Regions from separate parts of the Kitasatospora sp. NPDC127035 genome, predicted to be linked through region 3. Evidence: riboswitches for the same ligand, from Rfam matches in the RefSeq annotation. Region 3 holds a riboswitch; each other region holds the start of a gene.

Region 1 (6,696 bases), on a different contig from region 3:
GCACGCCGCGTCCGGCAGCACCGCAGCCGGCAGCACCGCGTCCGGGCGCACCGTCGACGAGGTCCTCGTCCAGCGGGAGGGCAGGTCCGGCCTGATCGTCCTCAACCGGCCCGCCGCGCTGAACGCCCTGACCCACGCCATGGTGCGGCGGATCGACGCCGCACTGGACACGTGGGAGCGCGACGACCGGGTCGAGACCGTCGTCGTCACCGGCGCCGGCGACCGGGCCTTCTGCGCCGGGGGCGACATCGTCGCCATCCACCGCGCCGCCACCGGCGGTGACCCGGCGGCCGTCGAGGAGTTCTGGCGCGACGAGTACCGGCTCAACGCCAGGATCGCCCGCTTCCCGAAGCCGTACGTCGCCGTCATGAGCGGCATCGTGATGGGCGGCGGAGTCGGCGTGTCCGCCCACGGCAGCGTCCGGATCGTCACCGGGACGACCCGGGTCGCGATGCCGGAGGCCGGCATCGGCTTCGTGCCGGACGTCGGCGGCACCTACCTGCTCTCGCTGGCCCCCGGCGAGCTGGGCACCCACCTCGCCCTCACCGCGGGCTCGGCGGGCGCAGGCGACGCCCTGCTCTGCGGCCTGGCCGACCACTTCGTCCCCACCGAGCGGCTGCCCGCGCTCCTCGACGACCTCGCCGAACTGCCCGTGCACGAGGCGCTCGTCCGGCACGTCGCCCCCGCACCGCCCGCCCCGCTGGAGCGGCAGCGCGAGTGGATCGACAGCTGCTACGCGGCGGGCACCGTCGAGGAGATCCTCGGCCGGCTCCGCGACAGCGGGGAGCCCGAGGCCGGGAAGGCCGCCGAGCGGATCACCGCCAACTCGCCCACCGCGGTGAAGGCGACGCTCGCCGCGCTGCGCCGCGCCCGGTCCCTCGGCCCGCTGGAGGCCGTCCTCGACCAGGAGTACCGCACCTCCTGCGCCGCCCTCGACACACCCGACCTCGCCGAGGGCATCCGTGCCCAGGTGATCGACAAGGACCGCACGCCGCGCTGGAGCCCGGCCACGCTGGACGCCGTCGCCCCCGCCGCCGTGGCACGCTACTTCGCCCAGCTCGGCGAGCGGGAACTCGGCCTCGCCACCACGAAACCCCTGGAGCGCTGGTGACCCACGACATCGGATTCGTCGGACTCGGCAACATGGGCGGCCCGATGGCCGCCAACCTGGCCAGGGCAGGGCACCGGGTCGTCGGCTACGACCTCGTGCCGGAGGCCCTGCGGCAGGCGGAGGCGGCCGGCGTCCGGCCGGCGGAGTCCGCGGCCGACGCCGCCGGCGGCGCGGACGTGGTCATCACCATGCTGCCGGCCGGACGCCACGTCCTGGCCGCCTACGAGGAGTTGCTGCCCGCCGCCCGTCCGGGCACGCTCTTCGTCGACAGCTCCACCATCGACGTCGCGGACGCCCGGGCCGCGCACGACCTCGCCGTGCGGGCAGGCGGCCGGGCGGTCGACGCGCCGGTGTCCGGAGGAGTGCCGGGCGCGACCGCCGGGACCCTCACCTTCATGGTGGGAGCGGCGGAGGCGGACTTCGGCGCGGTCCGGCCGGTGCTGGACGCGATGGGCGGCAAGGTCGTGCACTGCGGGCCGTCGGGCGCCGGGCAGGCCGCGAAGATCTGCAACAACATGATCCTCGGCATCTCGATGATCGCCGTCAGCGAGGCCTTCGTCCTCGGCGAGAGTCTTGGCCTGAGCCACCAGGCGCTGTTCGACGTCGCCTCCACCGCCTCCGGGCAGTGCTGGGCGCTGACCGCCAACTGCCCCGTCCCCGGCCCGGTGCCGGCCAGTCCGGCGAACCGCGACTACCGCGCGGGGTTCGCGGCGGCCTTGATGGCCAAGGACCTCGGGCTGGCTGCCGGCGCGGCCCGGTCCGCCGGTCTGCCCACCGAACTCGGCCTGAAGGCAGCCGAGTTGTACGCGAAGTTCGCCGCCGACGAGGGTGCCGGACTGGATTTCTCGGCGATCATCACCACCCTGGGAGGGAGCGCGCAGTGACCGCGTACGAGACGATTCTGGTGGAGCGCAAGGGCCGGGTCGGGCTGATCACGCTCGACCGGCCGAAGGCGCTCAACGCGCTCAACACGCAGCTCATGAACGAGGTCGTCGCCGCGGCGAGGGACTTCGACCGGGACCCGGGGATCGGCTGCCTGGTGATCACCGGCTCCGAGAAGGCGTTCGCGGCCGGCGCCGACATCAAGGAGATGCAGTCCCTCGACTTCGTCGAGGCCTACCTCGGCGACTGGTTCGCGGCCTGGGACGACCTGGGCAGGATCCGCAAGCCGATCGTCGCGGCGGTCGCGGGCTACGCGCTGGGCGGGGGCTGCGAGTTGGCGATGCTCTGCGACATCCTGCTCGCGGCGGACACCGCGAAGTTCGGCCAGCCGGAGATCAAGCTGGGGGTGATCCCCGGGATCGGCGGTTCGCAGCGGCTCACCCGGGCGGTCGGCAAGGCGAAGGCGATGAACCTGTGCCTGACCGGCCGGACGATGGGCGCCGAGGAGGCCGAGCGGGCCGGCCTGGTCTCCCGGATCGTCCCGGCCGACCGGCTGCTGGCCGAGGCGCTGGCGACGGCCGAGAAGGTCGCGGAGATGTCCGCGCCGGCGAGCATCATGCTGAAGGAGGCGGTCGACCGCGCCTTCGAGACCACCCTCGCCGAGGGCGTCCGCTTCGAGCGGCGGCTCTTCCACGCCGTCTTCGCCACCGCCGACCAGAAGGAGGGCATGGCGGCGTTCGCCGAGAAGCGGCCGGCGTCGTTCACCCACCGCTGACAACTGACGACCGCCGCCACCCACCACCGCCACCCACCACCGCCACCACCCACCGCCGGCACCCACCGCCACCACCCACCGCCGGCACCCGGGCCGAGGCGCGCCGTGGTGCGGCGCCCCGGCCGCGGGGCGCCGCACCACGGGGCCGTCGGCCCGTCGAGCGGCGTCCGGGCCCTCCCGGGGGTAGGTCGCCGACGACCTGCCCGGATGCGCTGTGATGTGACGCACGGACCCTTGACCCGGCCTTTCGGGCGTCGCCATGATGGGCCGTCATGTTCTGACTCCGCCGTCGGGGGAAGTCCGGTTCGAATCCGGCGCTGACCCGCAACGGTAGGCCGCCGACGGCTGTCGGCGGCGAGCCCGAGTACCCGGCGGCGGAGAGGTGTCCACTCCTCCCGTCGTGGTCTGCGGGCCGGAGCTCCGAGAGCTGCCCCCGGCCCCCCGCGGACGCTCTCCGGGCCCCTGCGTCCAGGCCCGGAAAGGCTCTCATGCCCGCGCTCCGCCGCACTCTCGGACTGCTCGCCATACCCGCGCTCGCCCTCGCCACCGCGCTCCCGGCGGTCACCGCCGCACACGCCACCCCCGCACGACTGTCCTCCCCGACCGTCCGTCCGGACGCCGCCGCGGCGGGCTGGCTGGCCCGCCAGCTGGTGGACGGGGACCACTTCGAGTCGGTGTTCGACGGCACCGCCTACCCCGACCAGGGCCTGACCATCGACGCCGTGCTCGCTTTCGCCGCCTCCCGCAGCTCCGACCAGGCCGCCGCGAAGGCCACCGCCTGGCTGGCGAAGCCCGACGTCATCGGCGGCTACCTCGGCGACGGCACCACCGAGGCGTACGCCGGGGCGACGGCCAAGCTGCTGCTCGCCGTCGAGGTTCGCGGCGAGAACCCGACCGCCTTCGGCGGCGTCGACCTCCCTGCCCGGCTCCGCTCGCTCCAGAGCCCGAGCGGCCGCTTCTCCGACCGGTCCCAGTGGGGCGACTACAGCAACGCGTTCGGCCAGTCGCTCGCGCTGATCGCGCTCAAGCGCACGCCCGGTGGTGCTCCGGCCGCCGCCGTCGACTTCCTCGCCGACAGTCAGTGCGCCGACGGCGGTTTCCCGGTCTCCTTCGGCCAGGCCACCTGCGCGAGCGACGCCGACGCCACCGCGCTGGCCGTCCAGGCCCTCGCCGCGACCGGCCGCACCGCGAAGGCGAACGCCGGGCTCGGGTGGCTGACCGGCCACCAGAACGCCGACGGGGGCTTCGCGGCGGCCGGAGCGACCACGTCCAACGCCAACACCACCGGCCTCGCCACCCAGGCCCTGTTCTCCGGTGGCCGCTTCGGCGCCGGCCTCAAGGGCTGGAGCAGCCTGGTCAAGCTCCAGCAGGGCTGCTCGGCCGCCCCCGCCGTCCGCGGGGCGGTCGCCTACGACGCGACCGGCTTCAACCCGGGCAACGGCGCGCGGGCGACCGCCCAGGCCGTCCTCGGCCTGGCCGGCACGCCGCTGGCCACGCTCTCGGCCGCCGGCGCGCGTCCGGCCCCGCCCACCCTGGCCTGCCCGGCACCGGCCACCCACTGACCGTCCGCGACCACCCGAGGAGCACTTCGATGATCGACACTCCCACCCGGACCCGACCGGTCCGCCGGACGCTCGGCTCGGTCGCCGCCGCGGCGGCCCTCACCGCCGGGCTGCTCGGTGCCTCCGCCGTCCACGCTCCGCAGGCCCGGGCGGCCGCCTGCACCGGCACCACCGGCGTGACCGTGGTCGTCGACTTCACCGCAGTCGGTGGCGGCATCCAGACCGGCTGCGCGCTCGGCGACCCGGCCAGCGGGCTCGCCGCGATCACCGGCGCCGGGTTCTCCTACTCCTTCCACCCGCGCTTCCCCGGCTTCGTCTGCAAGATCAACTCTCTGCCGACGACCTGCACCAACCCGACCGGCAGCGCCTACTGGTCGTACTGGCACGCGCCGCACGGCGGCCCCTGGTCGTACAGCAGCCTGGGCGCGGGCAGCTACGACCCGGCGCCCGGCGAGGTCGAGGGCTGGTCCTTCGGTGCGGGTGCCCAGCCGGGCATCACCGCTCCCTGACGCCGACACGCCGACACCCCCGGCACGCCGGCGCCCCGGTCCTCCGCGACGGAGACCGGGGCACCGGTGTGCCGGGGGTGTGGTCAGGCCGTCCGGTGCGGGTGGAACCCGCGGCCGGTCTTGCGGCCGAGCAGGCCGGCCTCGACCATGCGGGACAGCAGCGGCGGGGGAGCGTAGAGCGGCTCCTTGTACTCGGCGTACGGCGATTCGGCGATGGCCTGCACGGTGTCGAGCCCGATCAGGTCGGCGAGGCGGAGCGGGCCCATGGGGTGGGCGCAGCCGTGGACCATGCCGTCGTCGATGTCCTGCGCCGTGGCGTGCCCCGCCTCGGCCATCCGGATCGCGGACAGCAGATAGGGGACGAGCAGGGCGTTGACCACGAAGCCGCCCCGGTCGCGGGAGCGGACGACGTGCCTGCCCAGCACCTCCTTGGCGAAGGTCTCCACCCGGTTGAGCACGGTGTGGTCGGTGTGCAGCGAGGAGACCAGCTCCACCAGCGGCATCACCGGGGCGGGGTTGAAGAAGCGCAGACCGAGCACCTGCGAGGCGCGGCCGGTGGCGATCCCGAGCCGGGTGACGGGGATGGCCGAGGCGAGACCGTCCGCCACCGCCTCAGCACCCTCCAGCGGCCGGGACTGCGCGGGGTGCCGTTCTCCTTCGTCCGGGTCGACCGCGCCGGGAACGTCTCCGAGCGGCAGTCCGCCACCGACTTCCACTTCTCGCGCACCGGCGGCACCTGCCCGCTCTGGAACGTCTACGAGACCTTCGCCGCCCCCGGCCGCGTCCACGTCCAGGTCGCCGGCATGCCGGACGGACGGCACTACCTGTGGACCGCCCGCGCCGTCACCCGTTCACCCGGGGGCTGGGGCCGCCCGGGCAAGACCTTCGCGATCGGGCTCGGCTGCGAACTCCGCCACGCCCACCGGCTGGTGTACTCCGCCGGCCTCGACCTGGGCGACGAGGGCGCGGCCACCCCGATCGGCCTCGGGTGCAAGGTGGGCGAACGCCCCGCCTGTCCGCAGCGTTCCGCGCCCGCCGTCGGCGTCCCGCCGGTGATCGACGAGCACACCAGCACGTTCGTGCCGTATCCCGCCCGCGCCGAACCGGAGGGGCGGGCGGCCGACGCCTGAGGGCGGCCCGGGGCGCGGTGGCCGGGCACGGGGAGCCCGTGGCCCGGCCACCGCGCCCGGCCGGGGGGCCGGCCGCGGGTCAGCTGCCGTAGCGCAGTGACACGGTGTCGCCGACGTGGACGACGGTGGCCCGGGTGGCGCCGGTGGCGGCGGCACCGTCCAGGCTCACCTTCCAGGTCGACGCGCCGCTGTTGGCGGTGCCGTTGACCGCGGTGATCGTGCCGCTGCCGGTGGACGGCGTGACCGACGTGACGCAGCCGCTCGGTGTGGCGGTCGCGGCGGCGTCGAGGACGGCGCCCAGGGTCGTGGTGGCGCCGGTCGGGGTGAGGGTGACGGCGCAGACCTTCAGCGGGGCGGTGCCGTTGTCCACGACGAGGGCGAGCCGGGCGGCGGTGCCGGAGGTGAAGCCGGTGGTGGCGGCCCAGGCGGGCTCACCGGCCGCCGTCGGCGCGGGCGGGGTGGCGGTGAACCCGCCGCCGGCCACGGCGCGCAGGCCGTCCACGGAGGCGTAGGGGGACGGGGTGGTGTCGGTGGGCAGGTACTTGAAGCCGCCGCCGGGCTTGAACTGCTGGGCGATCAGGAAGTCGATCGGGGTCTTGCCGGTGCCGCTGGTGAAGTCGACGCCCTGCGCGTTGATCCCGCAGGCGTTGAGGCCGGACACGGCCCAGCCGTTGGAGTCGGTGTTGGCGCCCCACATCGAGTGGAAGGCGCCGGAGGCGACGAGCTT
Region 2 (6,217 bases), on a different contig from region 3:
CCGACCTGCGTCTGGAGAACTGGAGCAGGCTCGCCGGGGCGGGCGTCCAGGAGGTGCCCACCGGCGACTTCTCGCTCTACGACCACGTGCTGGACACCACGGTCGCCGTCGGCGCGATCCCGCCGCGTCACCGGGCGGCGGTCGAGGCCGACCCGCTGGACGGCTACTTCGCCATGGCGCGCGGCACCCAGGACGTCGCGCCGCTGGAGATGACCAAGTGGTTCGACACCAACTACCACTACCTGGTGCCCGAACTCGGCCCCGACACCGTCTTCACCGCGAACTCCGCCAAGGCGGTCGCGGAGTTGCGCGAGGCCCTGGACCTCGGCCACAGCGCCCGTCCGGTGCTGGTCGGCCCGGTCACGTACCTGCTCCTCGCCAAGCCCGCCCCGGGCGTCCCCGAGGACTTCCAGCCGCTCACCCTGCTCGACCGGCTGCTGCCCGTCTACGCCGCCCTCCTCGCCGACCTGCACGAGGCCGGCGCCGCCTGGGTCCAGCTGGACGAGCCGGCGCTCGTCCAGGACCGCACCCCCGCGGAACTGAACGCCGCCGCGCGCGCCTACCGCGACCTCGGTGCCCTCGCCGACCGGCCCAAGCTGCTGGTCGCGAGCTACTTCGACCGCCTGGGCGCCGCGCTGCCCGTGTTGGCCAGGGCCCCGATCGACGGCCTCGCCCTGGACTTCACCGGCCCGGCCGCCGCCAACCTGGGCGACCTGGCCGCCGCGGGCGGTCTGCCGGGCAAGCGGCTGGTCGCCGGTGTGGTGGACGGCCGCAACATCTGGATCAACGACCTGGAGAAGTCGCTCTCCACCCTGGCCACCCTGCTCGGGCTGGCCGGCACCGTCGACGTGGCCCCGTCGTGCTCGCTGCTGCACGTCCCGCTGGACGCCGCCGCCGAGCGCGACCTCGACCCGCAGATCGCCCGGTGGCTCGCCTTCGCGCGGCAGAAGGCCAACGAGGTCGCCCTGCTCGCCCGCGGCCTGCGCGAGGGCACCGGCGCGATCACCGCCGAACTCGCCGCCAACCGCGCCGACCTGGCGTCCCGCGCCAACTCCCCGATCACCCGTGACCCCGCGGTGCGGGCCCGCACCGCGGCCGTGACCGAGGCGGACGCCCGCCGGGCCCAGGCCTACCCGGAGCGCGCCGAGGCCCAGCGCACCCGCCTCGGCCTGCCGCTGCTGCCGACCACCACGATCGGTTCGTTCCCGCAGACCTCCGAACTGCGGGTGGCCCGGGCCGACCTCACCGCCGGGCGGATCGACCCGGCCGCGTACCGGGAGCGCATCCGGAGCGAGGTGCGGGAGGTGATCGCCTTCCAGGAGAAGGCCGGCCTGGACGTCCTGGTGCACGGCGAGCCCGAGCGCAACGACATGGTCCAGTACTTCGCCGAGCAGCTCACCGGCTACCTCGCCACCCGGCACGGCTGGGTGCAGTCCTACGGCACCCGGTACGTCCGCCCGCCGGTGCTGGCCGGTGACATCTCGCGCCCGCACCCGATGACCGTCGACTGGTTCCGCTACGCGCAGGACCTGACGGACCGTCCGGTGAAGGGCATGCTCACCGGGCCGGTCACCATGCTCGCCTGGTCCTTCGTCCGGGACGACCAGCCGCTCGCCGACACGGCCTTCCAGGTCGCCCTCGCCCTGCGCGACGAGGTCACCGACCTGGAGGCCGCCGGCGCGGTCGTCGTGCAGGTCGACGAACCGGCGCTGCGCGAGACGCTCCCGCTGCGCTCCGCCGACCGCCCGGCCTACCTGGACTGGGCCACGGTCGCCTTCCGCCTCGCGACCTCGGGCGTGCGGGTCGACACCCAGATCCACACCCACATGTGCTACGCGGAGTTCGGCGCGATCATGACGGCCATCGACGAGCTGGACGCCGACGTGATCTCGCTGGAGGCGGCCCGTTCGCACATGGAGGTCGCCGGTGAGCTGGCCGCGGCCGGCTACCCGCGCGAGGTCGGACCGGGCGTGTGGGACATCCACTCCCCGCGTGTGCCGAGCGCCGACGAGGCGGTGGAACTGCTGCGTGCCGGGCTCGCGGCGATTCCGGCCGAGCGGCTCTGGGTCAACCCCGACTGCGGACTGAAGACCCGCGGTTGGACCGAGACCCGGGCCTCGCTGGAGAGCCTGGTCACCGCCGCCCGTCGCCTGCGGGACGACCTGGCCGGCTGAGCCGGGCGGGGAGGCCCGGGGCGGGCGCGGCACTCCGGCCGCGCCCGCCCCGGCGGTGTCCCTCAGCCGGATTCGGGCAGGCCGAGGTTCTGGTAGATCTCCGTCGTGACCGTGGAGAAGTTCATGGTCATGAAATGCAGGCCGGGGGCGCCCTCGGCCAGGAGGCGGCGGCACATTTCGGTGGCGTACTCGATTCCGACGGCGCGCACCGCGGCGGGATCGTGCCGCTCGCCGAGCATCCGCTCGGCGAGGTGCGCCGGAATGGCCGCGGTGCTGAGGGTGGGAATGCGTTCGAGTGACCGGATCGTGGTCACCGGCATGATCTCCGGAATGATCGGAACGGAACATCCGGCCTTCAGGAGGCGGTCCCGGAATCTCAGGTACTTCTCCACGTCGAAGAACATCTGGGTGATCGCGTAGTCGGCGCCGGCTCGGCATTTCTCGATGAAGAAACGGATCTCGGAATCCCAGTCCGGGGAGCGGGGGTGCATTTCCGGGAAGGCCGCGACACCCACGCAGAAGTCGCCGGACTCCTTGATCATCCGCACCAGGTCGGCGGCGTACGCCACGCCTGCGGGGTGGCGGACCCAGGGGCCGAGCGGGTCGCCGGGCGGATCGCCCCGCAGGGCCAGGATGTTGCGGACCCCCTGGTCGGCGTAGTGCCCGAGGATGTTCCGCAGCTCCGCGACGCTGTGGCCGACGGCCGTCAGGTGGGCCGTCGGCGTCAGGGTGGTCTCCTGCGCGATCCGCCCGGTGACGTTCACCGTGCGCTCCCGGGTGGACCCGCCGGCGCCGTACGTCACCGACACGAAGGTGGGTGCCAGAGCCTCCAGCCTGCGGATCGCGTTCCACAGGCCGGCCTCCGCCGCGGCGCTGCGCGGCGGCATGAACTCGAAGGAAAAGGAACGCCGACCGGTGGCCAGGAGTTCGCGGACGGATGCCGCGTGATCGGTTCGTCTGGAAGGGATTCCGAGTGTCATGGGAGGAGGCTATCCAGAGCGGTGGGATCGCACACGCGTCCGTCCATCCTGTGATACGAGATTTCTCACGCATACGTCCGGCGGGCCTGTTCCGGTGTTTTCCACCGACGGTTCCCCGCGGATTCCCGGCCCGTCGGGAAAAAGTCCGGCGCGGCCTCGCAGAAGGGCACCATAGGCGCATGGAGAGACGTTCGTACGGGCTTCCGGGAATACCCGACTGGGACCGGTGTGCGGTGAGGGGAATCGTGAACGTGACACCGGACTCGTTCTCGGACGGGGGGCGCTGGTCGGACCCGGGCCGGGCACGCCCCGCCGGGCGGAAGGATCGCCCTGCACGGCAGCTGCCGCGAGGCCGTCACGAGGGTTGCGGAGCTCGGCGACTCCGGCGCCGGTCCGGTGCTGCGACCGGCCCAACCGCACGACGAGGTGAGGGACTTCTTCCACGCGGACCACAACCACGTCGCCGCGCCGGAGGAGGTCGCGGAACGGACGGCGGCGGCGAGGGATGCCCTGGACTTACTAGGACGTCCAACTATATGGTCGTGGACAAGGCCCGCAGTGCAGGGAAGCCGGTGTGAATCCGGCACGGTCCCGCCACTGTGACCGGGGAGTGCGTCGCCGCAGTACCAGCCACTGGCAGCCAGCCGGGAAGGCCGGGCGACGCGCGCTGATCCGGGAGTCAGGATACCGACTGCGGGTGTTCCGTGTTGTCCACGAGGATGGAGCAAACACGCATGGCACCGGTCCGCGCCCTTCCCGACCCTGGTGATCCTGCGACGGCTGCGGCACACCCGTCTCCCTGACGGCTCGCCGCGCCCGGCGACGGCCCGACGCGTGCGCTCACCCGAGCGCGGCGCGGGCGTCCGTCGTGCGCCCTTCCCTCGGATCTTCCCGACACCCTGACGAGAGCAGGTCTGTGATGGTCCGTGAACTCACCCACTTCATCGGCGGCAAGCACGTCCCCGGGACCTCCGGGGACTTCGGCGACGTCTACGACCCGAACACCGGCACGGTCCAGGCCCGGGTCCCGCTCGCGGGCCGCGCCGAGACCGAGGCGGCGATCGCCGACGCCGAGCGCGCCCAGTCCGAGTGGGCCGCCTGGAACCCCCAGCGCCGCGCCCGCGTGCTGCTGCGCTTCCTCCAGCTCGTCGAGGCCGAACGCGAGCCGCTGGCCCGCCTGCTCTCGGCCGAGCACGGCAAGACCGTCGCCGACGCCCACGGCGACCTCCAGCGCGGGCTGGAGGTGGTGGAGTTCGCGGCGGGCATCCCGCACCTGCTGAAGGGCGAGTTCACCGACAGCGCCGGCACCGGCATCGACGTGTACTCGATGCGCCAGCCGCTCGGCGTGGTCGCCGGCATCACCCCGTTCAACTTCCCGGCGATGATCCCGCTGTGGAAGGCGGCGCCCGCCCTGGCCTGCGGCAACGCCTTCATCCTCAAGCCCTCCGAGCGGGACCCGTCGGTGCCGCTGCGGCTGGCCGAGCTGTTCCTGGAGGCGGGCCTGCCGCCGGGCGTCCTGAACGTCGTCAACGGGGGCAAGGAGGCCGTGGACACGCTGCTGGAGGACCCCCGGGTCCAGGCGCTCGGGTTCGTGGGTTCCACCCCGATCGCCCAGTACGTGTACGCGACGGCCGCCGCCCACGGGAAGCGCGCCCAGTGCTTCGGCGGCGCCAAGAACCACATGATCGTGATGCCGGACGCCGACCTCGACCAGGCCGCGGACGCCCTGATCGGCGCCGGCTACGGCTCCGCCGGCGAGCGCTGCATGGCCGTCTCGGTCGCCGTGCCGGTGGGCGAGGAGACCGCGGACGCCCTCGTCGCCAAGCTCACCGAGCGGATCGCCGCACTCAGGGTCGGCGCCTCCGACGACCCCGAGGCCGACTTCGGGCCGCTCGTCGGCCGCGACGCGCTGGACCGGGTCCGCGGCTTCCTCGACCTCGGTGTCCGGGAGGGCGCCGAACTGGTCGTCGACGGCCGCGACCTGACCGTGCCGGGGTACGAGGGCGGCTACTTCCTGGGCGCCACCCTCTTCGACCGCGTCACCCCCGCGATGCGGATCTACCGCGAGGAGATCTTCGGCCCGGTCCTGTGCGTGGTCCGCGCGGCGGACTACGCCGAGGCGCTGCGCCTGCCGAGCGAGCACGAGTTCGGCAACGGGGTGTCGATCTTCACCCGGGACGGCGACACCGCCCGCGACTTCACCCGCCGCGTCAACACGGGCATGATCGGCGTCAACGTGCCGATCCCGGTGCCGGTCGCGTACCACACCTTCGGCGGCTGGAAGCGGTCCGGCTTCGGTGACCTCAACCAGCACGGCCCGGACTCGATCCGCTTCTACACCCGCACCAAGACCGTGACCTCGCGCTGGCCCTCCGGGGTCAAGGAGGGCGCGAGCTTCACCATCCCGACGATGGGCTGAGGCGCGCCGTGCACACGCATCTGACCGACGACCAGCTCGCGATCGTCGAGGCCACCGGCGACTTCGCCCGCGAGCACCTCGCCCCGCACGCCGTGGCGTGGGACCAGGCCAAGCACTTCCCCGTCGACGTGCTGCGCAAGGCCGCGGGCCTCGGCCTCGGCGGCGTGTACGTGCGGGAGGAGTCGGGCGGCTCCGGGCTGGGCCGCCAGGACGGCGTGCTCGTCTTCGAGGCGCTGGCGACCGGCTGCCCGTCGATCGCCGGGTACCTGTCCATCCACAACATGGTCGCGTGGATGATCGACCGCTACGGCAGCCCGGGCCAGCGCGCCCGACTGCTGCCGGGACTCTGCTCGACGGAGGCCCTGGCCAGCTACTGCCTCACCGAGCCGGGCGCGGGCTCGGACGCCGCCGCGCTGACCACCCGGGCCCGGCGCGACGGCGACCACTACGTCCTCGACGGCGTCAAGCAGTTCGTCTCCGGCGCCGGAACCTCGCAGGTCTACGTCGTGATGGCCCGCACCGGCGCCCCGGGCGCCGGCGGGATCTCCGCGTTCCTCGTCGAACGGGACGACCCCGGCGTCTCGTTCGGTCCGAACGAGCGGAAGATGGGCTGGAACGCCCAGCCGACCCGGCAGGTGCTCCTG
Region 3 (7,753 bases):
CGCGTTGAGCAGCAGCCCGAGCCGTAGGTCGGCCATGCCGACGATCGCGGTGAACGGGTAGCGGACGTCACTCATGATTCTCGCTCACGATTCTCCCCAAGGGGCCCCGGGCGGCAGGAACGGCAGCGATCCGGCCGCCGGCACCCCGCCTTCGATCAGCTTCCACAGTGCGTCGGTGTCCGCGTGTTCCTCGATCAGCTCCCCCAGTCGGTCCAGCCGGGCCTCGCGCGCCGCCGCGAACGAGGTGTCCGGCGCGGGGACGAACGCCCGGCCGGCCGATGCGGCGACGTCGCGCAGCAGTTCGCGCCGGAAACCGTCGTTCTCCAGCGCGCCGTGCCAGGTCGTCCCCCAGACGGAGCCCACCCGGCAGCCGTCCAGGAAGGGGGTGCCGCCCTCGACGGTGACCACGCCGTGGTGGATCTCGTAGCCCTCGACCCGCTGCCCGTACGCCTCGCCGACCGGCCGGCCCAGCACCTTCTCGACGCCGAACCGGACGTGCGTCGGCAGCAGGCCGAGCCCCTCCACGGCGCCGGCCTTCGACTCGACCTCGTCCACGACGGTCCGCGCCAGCATCTGGTAGCCGCCGCAGACGCCGAGGACGGGACGGCCCTGCGCCGCCCGCGCCTTCAGCGCCGTCTCCAGGCCGCGCTCGCGCAGCCAGGCGAGGTCCGCGACGGTGGCCCGGGTGCCGGGGAGCACGACGAGGTCGGCGTCGGCCAGCTCCTCGGGCCGGGTGGCCCAGCGGACCAGCACCCCGGGCTCCTGGGCCAGCGCGTCCAGGTCGGTGAAGTTCGACAGCCGGGGGAAGCGCACCACGGTCACCCGCAGCACGTCCGCGCCGAGCGGCCCGCGGCCGGCCGTGCGGTCGACCACGGTGGACAGGTCGAGCGAGTCCTCGGCGTCCAGCCAGAGGTCGGGCAGCATCGGCAGGGTGCCCAGCACCGGGCGGCCGGTCAGCTCGCGGAGCATCTCCAGCCCGGGGGCGAGCAGCCGCGCGTCGCCGCGGAACTTGTTGACGAACCAGCCGGCCACGTGCCGCTGGTCCTCGGCCGAGAGCAGCGCCAGCGTCCCGTACATCGCCGCGAACACCCCGCCCCGGTCGATGTCCCCGACCACGACGACCGGCAGCCCGGCGGCGGTGGCCAGGCCCATGTTGGCGATGTCCCGGTCCCGCAGGTTGATCTCGGCGGGCGAGCCGGCGCCCTCGCAGATCACCACGTCGTACCGGCGGCGCAGGTCCGCGAGGCACTCCAGGGCCCGCTCCAGCAGCACCGGCTTGCGGTCGCGGTAGTCCAGCGCGCCGACCTCGGCGACCGCCCGGCCGAGCAGCACGACCTGGCTGCGGCCGTTCGCGCCGGGCTTGAGCAGCACCGGGTTCATGGCCGCCTCGGGCTCCACCCGGGCGGCCTGCGCCTGCATCGCCTGCGCGCGGCCGATCTCGGCGCCGTCCGCGGTGACGAAGGAGTTCAGCGACATGTTCTGCGCCTTGAACGGCGCGACGCGGACGCCCTGACGGGCCAGCCAGCGGCAGATGCCGGCGGTGACCACGCTCTTCCCGGCGTCCGAGGTCGTCCCGGCGACCAGCAGTGCGTTGCTCATGCCCCACCCCTTCTCCTGCTCAGGGCCGCCCGGAGCAGCAGATGCCCGGCGACCGTCGTACCCAGCGCCAGCGCGCCCACCCGTCGGGAGAGCACGCAGGCCCGCTCGATGTCGTCCACCCCGACCGGCCGGAGCCCCTCGCCGAGCACCGGCCGGTGCTCGACGCGGTCGCCGTACCGGAGCGTCCCGCCCAGGCGGACGCCGACCGCACCGGCGAAGGCCGATTCGGCCTGGCCCGCGTTCGGGCTGGGGTGTGCGGAGCCGTCCCGCCGCCAGACCCGCCAGGCGGTGCGCGGTTCGGGCGCGGCGGCGACGGTCAGCAGCGCGGTCAGCCGGGCGCCCGGCCAGCCGGCCACGTCGTCCAGCCGCGCGGAGGCCCAGCCGAACCGGGCGTACCGGGGCGAGCGGTGGCCGACCATCGCGTCCAGGGTGTTGACGGCGCGGAACGCCAGCAGGCCCGGTGTGCCCGCGAGCCCGCCCCAGACCAGCGCGTTGACCACGGCGTCGGCGGTGTTCTCGGCGACCGACTCGACCACCGCGCGGGCCAGCTGGGCCTCGTCCAGGGTGCTCGGGTCGCGGCCGCACAGGTGCGGCAGCCGCTCCCGGGCCGCCGTCAGGTCGCCCGCGGCGAGCGAGCGGCCGATGGTCCGGGCCTCCCGGGTCAGCGAGGTGCCGCCGAGCACGGTCCAGGTCGCGGCGGCGGCCAGGGCGGCCCGCCCGAGCGGCCGGCGGCCGAGCAGCCGGTCGGCGGCCACGGCGCCGGCCGCGACGGTGCCCACGCAGAGCGCGGTGTAGGCGGTGCCGGTGGCGCGGTCGTCGCGCCAGATCCGCCGTTCCAGCCGGTTCGCGGCGGTGCCGAAGACGGCGACCGGGTGGCCGCGGCGAGGATCGCCGAGCCGGGTGTCGGCGAGGTATCCGGCGACTGCGCCCGCGGCGAACGCGGCGGCGCGGGTCAGCGGACGCACGGCGGGGTGCGGTGGCGGGTCGTCGCGGCCGGGGCAGGCTGCATCGCGTGGGTGTCCTCACTCAGGGTCCGCGCCCTGGATCGACGTACCGGGGGCGAGAGTCTCCTGGCTTCCGGGTCGGACGCACGCCCGGGCCTTCCAGCGGCTTCTGACGGCTCGCCGTGGCATTGTCCGGACGTGCTCCCCGGTGACAGTGGCGGGACCGCGCCGGACTCGCACCGGCTTCCTCTGCTTGCCTCCGTATGGCTGAAGGATCCCATCACGCCCCCGAACCGGGAGTCAACCGAGGTCACGGAGCGTTCGGTCACACCGCCGGTCCTCGCGCGGCCCCCGCGCCGGCCCCGCGCGGGCCCGCCCCGGAGGCTCTCGCCCCGGTGTGACGTTGCTCCCGATCTGACACGGACGGCCGTGTCCTACTGGCCACCGGCCGCCGCCGCTAGTGGACTGGGGCCAGAACACCCTCCGGCACCGGGACTTAACTGCGGGGAGCGAGTATGCGTTGGGGAATCGCGGCCACCGTGGCCGCCGCCGCCGTCGGTACGGGGGCGGCCGTGCTGGTGATCGGCCGGCGGGCGTCCGAGCGGATGGTCCACCCGGCCGTCGCGGCCCGGGCGAGGTCCGGCCCGGTGCAGGTCCTGACCCTCGGCGCGGGGCGGGTCGGCTTCACCCGCGGCCCGGAGAGCGAACGCCCCGGCCGCTGGGCCGTGGAGTGGGGAGAGGACGGGCACGCGGTCGTCGGCGAGGTCCTGCACAGCGACGGGAAGGGCGTCACCCGCCGCCTGCTCCGGGCGGACCGGGGCACCCTCACGCCCGGTACCGAGGTCCGCTTCACCCCCCGGGTCCATCTCGGGGACCCGACGACCGCGCTCGGGATCCCGTTCACCGAGACCGCCGTCGAGGGCGAGCTGGGTGCGCTGCCCGCCTGGCGGCTGGACGGCGCGCGGGGCACCTGGGTGATCCTGGTGCACGGCCCCGGCGCCGACCGCTCCCAGGCTCTCCCGGTGCTCCCGCTGCTCCGGCGGCTGGCCCTGCCGGTGCTCGCCGTCAGCTACCGGGGCGACGCGGGTGCGCCGGCCTCCCCGGACGGCCTCGGCCACTTCGGCGAGACCGAGTGGCGCGACGTCGAGGCGGCGATCCGGCGCGCGCTGGACAGCGGCGCCGGCAAGGTCGTCCTCTACGGCTGGTCGCTCGGCGCCACCACGGCCCTGCAGGCCGCCGCCCGCTCCGGCTGGGCAGGCTCGATCAGCAGCCTGATCCTGGACTCGCCGGTGCTGGACTGGCCGGCCGGCGCGCGGCGCGGTGCGGCCCGGGCCGGCTACCGGGGCGTGGCCGCCGAACTGGGCGCGCTCGCCGCCGAGGGACGCACCGGCCTGGATCTGGCCGACTTCGCGCGCCTCGCCGACGGCACCGACCTGCGGGTCCCCACCCTGGTGCTGCACGGCCCGGACGACCCGGTGGCCCCGTTCCGCGCGGCCGAGCGCCTCGCCGGGAGGCGCCCGGACGTGGTCAACCTCCAGGCCTTTCCCGGCGGTGACCACGCCGCACTCTGGAACACCGACCCGGAGCGCTACGAGGAGACCCTCCGCCGTTGGCTCACGCCCTTCCTCTGAGCGCGCCCGGCCCGGTCCACCCGGCCGCGGCGGCTCCCCGGTCGCCGCGGCCGCTTCCCCTCTCCCTTTCCTCCCCGCTTTCCCTTCCCTCCCTCCCCGGTCACGAGTGGCATGGACCCGCCACTAAGATCAAGCCAGTCGGTTTGGCCTCTGTTGCCCGATCTTGTGGAGGCCCCGCGCCCGCCGCCCGGCCCGCGCGTGCAACCGGATGTGACAGATGGCCGGTACAAGGGGAAGACTGCTCGACGTGACGTCTCGGAACCCGCGCGACCGTGATGCCCCGCTCCCGCCGACGATCGGTACCGGTGCGACGGTGACCCGTCTCCCCGGAACTGCCCACCGCCCCGCCGGCGCCAGGCCGGGGACCTCCGGCGTACCCCGCCGACGAGGCCCGGCCCCCGCACCCGGCCGCGGCCGGGTCCCCGTGCCGGAGGGCTTCCCCGCACCCGCCGAACTCGCCCCGCTGGCCCGCCGCATGCTGGTCGACGCCGTCCGGATCGCCCGTTGGGCCGGCGACCTCGACGAGGTCGACAAGCGCGGCGAGCTGCTCCCCGACGACGCCCGGGCCGCCGGCCGCGCCCTCGCCATGACGGTGGGCGCCGCGGCCAAGGCCTGGGGCCAGGCGCTGCTGGTCGGCCTGGTCGAGGCCAGGGACGGCGGCGCCGTCCCCGGCTGGCGCCTGCACGCCTGGGAGCACGACGACGAGGCGGTGGTCCGCGGCTGGTCGGCACTGTTCGACGCCTGGACCCTGCTCGCCCCGGTCCCGCCCGCCGCCCTGCGCGGCGTCTTCGCGGTGCTCGCCGGGCAGGCCGTCGACCAGGCCCCGCAACTGCTCTCCTTCCTGCACCTGGTGGACGGCCCGGTCGCCGACATGGAGCTGCTGGAGCTGCTCCGGCGCGGTCTGGACGAGCGCCGGGTCGGCGGTGGCGAGAGCACCTTCGGCCTCTCGCCCGTCCCGCACGCGGCCTCGGCGATCTCCGCGGTCCGCGGCACCTGCCGCGAGCCGCAGATCGACACCCCGGCCTCGCCCGCCGACGTGGCGGCCGTCCTCGACTGGATGCTGGACGGCCTCGCCGCCGTCGGCGCACTGGTCCGCCGGGACAACGCCGCCGACCTGTCGCCGCTCGGACACTGGGCGGTGCGGGCCAAGCTGGAGGAGATCTGCACCGTCGCGCAGACCGCCGCCGGCCACATCGAGCAGAGCGCGCCGGAACTGCTGAGCGCCTGCGCCGACTACTCGCCGGGCCCGGCCCGCGCCGAGTACCGCGCCTGGCTGGCGGCCCGCCCGGCCGACCGGGCGGTGGCCGAGCTGCTGGAGGCGGCGCAGGGCGAGGACGCGCTGGTCCGCGGCCTGGCCTTCGAGGCGCTCCGGGTCGCCGGCTCCACCGCCGAGCAGGCCGTCCGGGCCGCCGTCGACGAGCCGGTGCTGCGCCCGTACGCGCTCCTCTGGCTCGCCGAGCGCTCGGACGAGGGGGTCTCGCCGGCCGACGTGCTGGGGGCGGAGGACGCCGCCTGGCTCTGGGTGGACACCGCCGCCGCCGTGCTGGACCACGGGGAGACGGAGCTGCTGGTCGGCCACGTCGAGGGCGCTTCGGCCGGTGACCCGGTGCGACTGTTCGCCCGGGCCCGGCAGTCCGGACACCCGCGGGCGGCCTCGGTGCTGACCGCCGTCTCCGGCGTCCACCCGGACCCGGCGGTGGCCCGCGCGGCGCGCCGTTCGGCCTTCAGCGTCCACCGCGGCGGCGCCTGAGCGGTCCGCCCGGGATCCCCCGGCGCGGCGCACGACATGACGAAGGGCCCGGATCCCTGGGGGATCCGGGCCCTTCGTCATGCGTCTCGTCGGTCGTCAGCCGATCCGGGACTCCGCGCGGCGTGCCCGCACGTCCCCGACCTTCTGGCCCACCTTGCGGCGGATGACCAGCAGCGGGGCCATCGCGGCCAGCGCGATCTGGCCGAACGCGCCGATGTGCAGCAGGTAGTCGCCGCCCTTCAGGCCGGTCGCCCAAGCCGCCAGGCAGCCGATGGAGAGCACGATCCAGCAGAGCGTCGCGGTGGCCAGCAGCCCCTGCGGCTTCGGGTACTCGATCCGGCTGACCATCAGGTACGCCACGCCGAAGATGGCGAGCAGACCGGGCAGGAACGGCGGGTCGAGCAGCACGATGGCGATCACCGTCATCGCACCCATCGGGCAGGGCATGCCCTGGAACACCCCGGGTCGCATCTTCACGGCGGAGAAGCGGGCGAGCCGCAGCACCACCGCGAGCAGCACGGTCAGCGCGATCAGCGCCGAGAGCCGGCTGTTGGAGCCCGGCGAGACCATGCCCCAGACGGCGACGAAGTAGGCCGGCGCGATGCCGAAGCTGATCAGGTCGGCCAGGTTGTCGAGTTCCGCCCCGAGGGCGGAGGAGCGCAGCTTGCGCGCCACCAGCCCGTCGAAGAGGTCGCACATCGAGCCGATCAGCAGCAGCGTCACCGCGGTGGCGGCACTGTGCTTGTCCGGCGCGGCGCCCGGGTTGGTGATGTGCGGGACGAGCACCCCGGTGGTGATCGAGTAGATCGCCAGGAAGCCGCAGACGGCGTTCCCCAGGGTCAGGAAGTCGGCGGTGGAGAGGTGCTGCGGCGAACGCGGAGCACGCAGCTCGCGGTCGCGTGCCCAGCGGCGGCGGCGCAGCGCCGTCTCCTCGTCGTCCAGGCCGACGATCGTTTCAGGATCAGTCACGGTCAAGGCGCGTCACCCCGGCTGTGGTCTTCTGGCCGACCTCGACGCCGACCTCGACGCCGGCCGGCAGGTAGGTGTCGACCCGGGAGCCGAAGCGGATCAGACCGATCCGCTCGCCCTGCTCGACCTTGGTACCGGCGTCGACGTACGGCACGATGCGACGGGCCACGGCCCCCGCGATCTGCACCATCTCGATGTCGCCGAGCTCGGTGTCGAAGTGCCAGACGACCCGCTCGTTCTGGTCGCTGTCCTTGTTGAAGGCGGGGACGAAGCCGCCGGGCACGTGCTCCACGGAGGTCACCGTGCCGGGCAGCGGTGCGCGGTTGACGTGGACGTTGAGCGGGCTCATGAAGATCGCGACGCGGGTGCGGCCGTCCGGCCACGCGTCGATGCTCTGAACCACGCCGTCGGCGGGGGAGATCACTCTGCCCGTGCCGATCTCACGCTCGGGGTCGCGGAAGAACCACAGCATGCCGGCGCCGAGCGCGCAGGCGGGCACCGCCGCCAGGGCCCACGTGCCGTTGCGCCGGGTGAGGGCGGTGGTCACGGCGGCCGTGGCGAGGGTGGGGACGAACCAGGGGGTGGCTCCGCGCGCGATGGTCACGCGGGGTCGCCGACCGGCCGCCGGAGCTGCGAGGGCATCGCGGTCCGTGACGGAGGTGTGAGGGGACGGGCTGATGGGCATCGAAAACCTTTGTCGCGGGGGATCATGGCCGCTGGACGGGGGCCACCGCGGGATCGGGTAATAGAGGGACGTCTGCTGTCCCGGTGGATGCTATCGGGAGCACACGGTGGGTGGGCAACCCGCCTGCTCGTTCATGTGTCCTGCTGGAGGCGCCGGTGCGCCTCTGTGTATACGA

What was found. A riboswitch is a leader RNA that binds a small molecule or an ion and turns the genes downstream of it on or off. The one in region 3 is predicted to bind cobalamin.
Region 1: another riboswitch for cobalamin. It lies ahead of ACFWIC_RS21375 (prenyltransferase/squalene oxidase repeat-containing protein); the one in region 3 lies ahead of ACFWIC_RS22030 (cobalamin biosynthesis protein).
Region 2: another riboswitch for cobalamin. It lies ahead of ACFWIC_RS21350 (CoA-acylating methylmalonate-semialdehyde dehydrogenase); the one in region 3 lies ahead of ACFWIC_RS22030 (cobalamin biosynthesis protein).

Annotation. Positions count from the first base shown of each region.
Region 1 covers NZ_JBHXDN010000030.1:73,503-80,198, forward strand. Annotated here, with positions in the region: gene ACFWIC_RS21360 (enoyl-CoA hydratase/isomerase family protein) at 1-1,111, shown strand, start outside; gene mmsB (3-hydroxyisobutyrate dehydrogenase) at 1,108-1,995, shown strand; gene ACFWIC_RS21370 (enoyl-CoA hydratase) at 1,992-2,768, shown strand; cobalamin riboswitch at 3,020-3,159, shown strand; gene ACFWIC_RS21375 (prenyltransferase/squalene oxidase repeat-containing protein) at 3,257-4,330, shown strand; gene ACFWIC_RS21380 (flagellar hook-length control protein FliK) at 4,360-4,839, shown strand; partial or broken gene ACFWIC_RS21385 (3-hydroxyacyl-CoA dehydrogenase family protein) at 4,923-5,432, opposite strand; partial or broken gene ACFWIC_RS21390 (short-chain fatty acyl-CoA regulator family protein) at 5,433-5,969, shown strand; gene ACFWIC_RS21395 (hypothetical protein) at 6,049-6,696, opposite strand, start outside.
Region 2 covers NZ_JBHXDN010000030.1:66,727-72,943, forward strand. Annotated here, with positions in the region: gene metE (5-methyltetrahydropteroyltriglutamate--homocysteine S-methyltransferase) at 1-2,174, shown strand, start outside; gene metF (methylenetetrahydrofolate reductase [NAD(P)H]) at 2,237-3,154, opposite strand; partial or broken gene ACFWIC_RS21345 (dihydropteroate synthase) at 3,334-3,459, shown strand; cobalamin riboswitch at 3,675-3,865, shown strand; gene ACFWIC_RS21350 (CoA-acylating methylmalonate-semialdehyde dehydrogenase) at 4,074-5,573, shown strand; gene ACFWIC_RS21355 (acyl-CoA dehydrogenase family protein) at 5,582-6,217, shown strand, end outside.
Region 3 covers NZ_JBHXDN010000032.1:21,921-29,673, forward strand. Annotated here, with positions in the region: gene ACFWIC_RS22020 (putative cobaltochelatase) at 1-75, opposite strand, end outside; gene ACFWIC_RS22025 (cobyric acid synthase) at 85-1,599, opposite strand; gene ACFWIC_RS22030 (cobalamin biosynthesis protein) at 1,596-2,564, opposite strand; cobalamin riboswitch at 2,663-2,794, opposite strand; gene ACFWIC_RS22035 (alpha/beta hydrolase) at 3,059-4,174, shown strand; gene ACFWIC_RS22040 (hypothetical protein) at 4,599-5,924, shown strand; gene ACFWIC_RS22045 (CDP-alcohol phosphatidyltransferase family protein) at 6,021-6,899, opposite strand; gene ACFWIC_RS22050 (phosphatidylserine decarboxylase) at 6,886-7,578, opposite strand.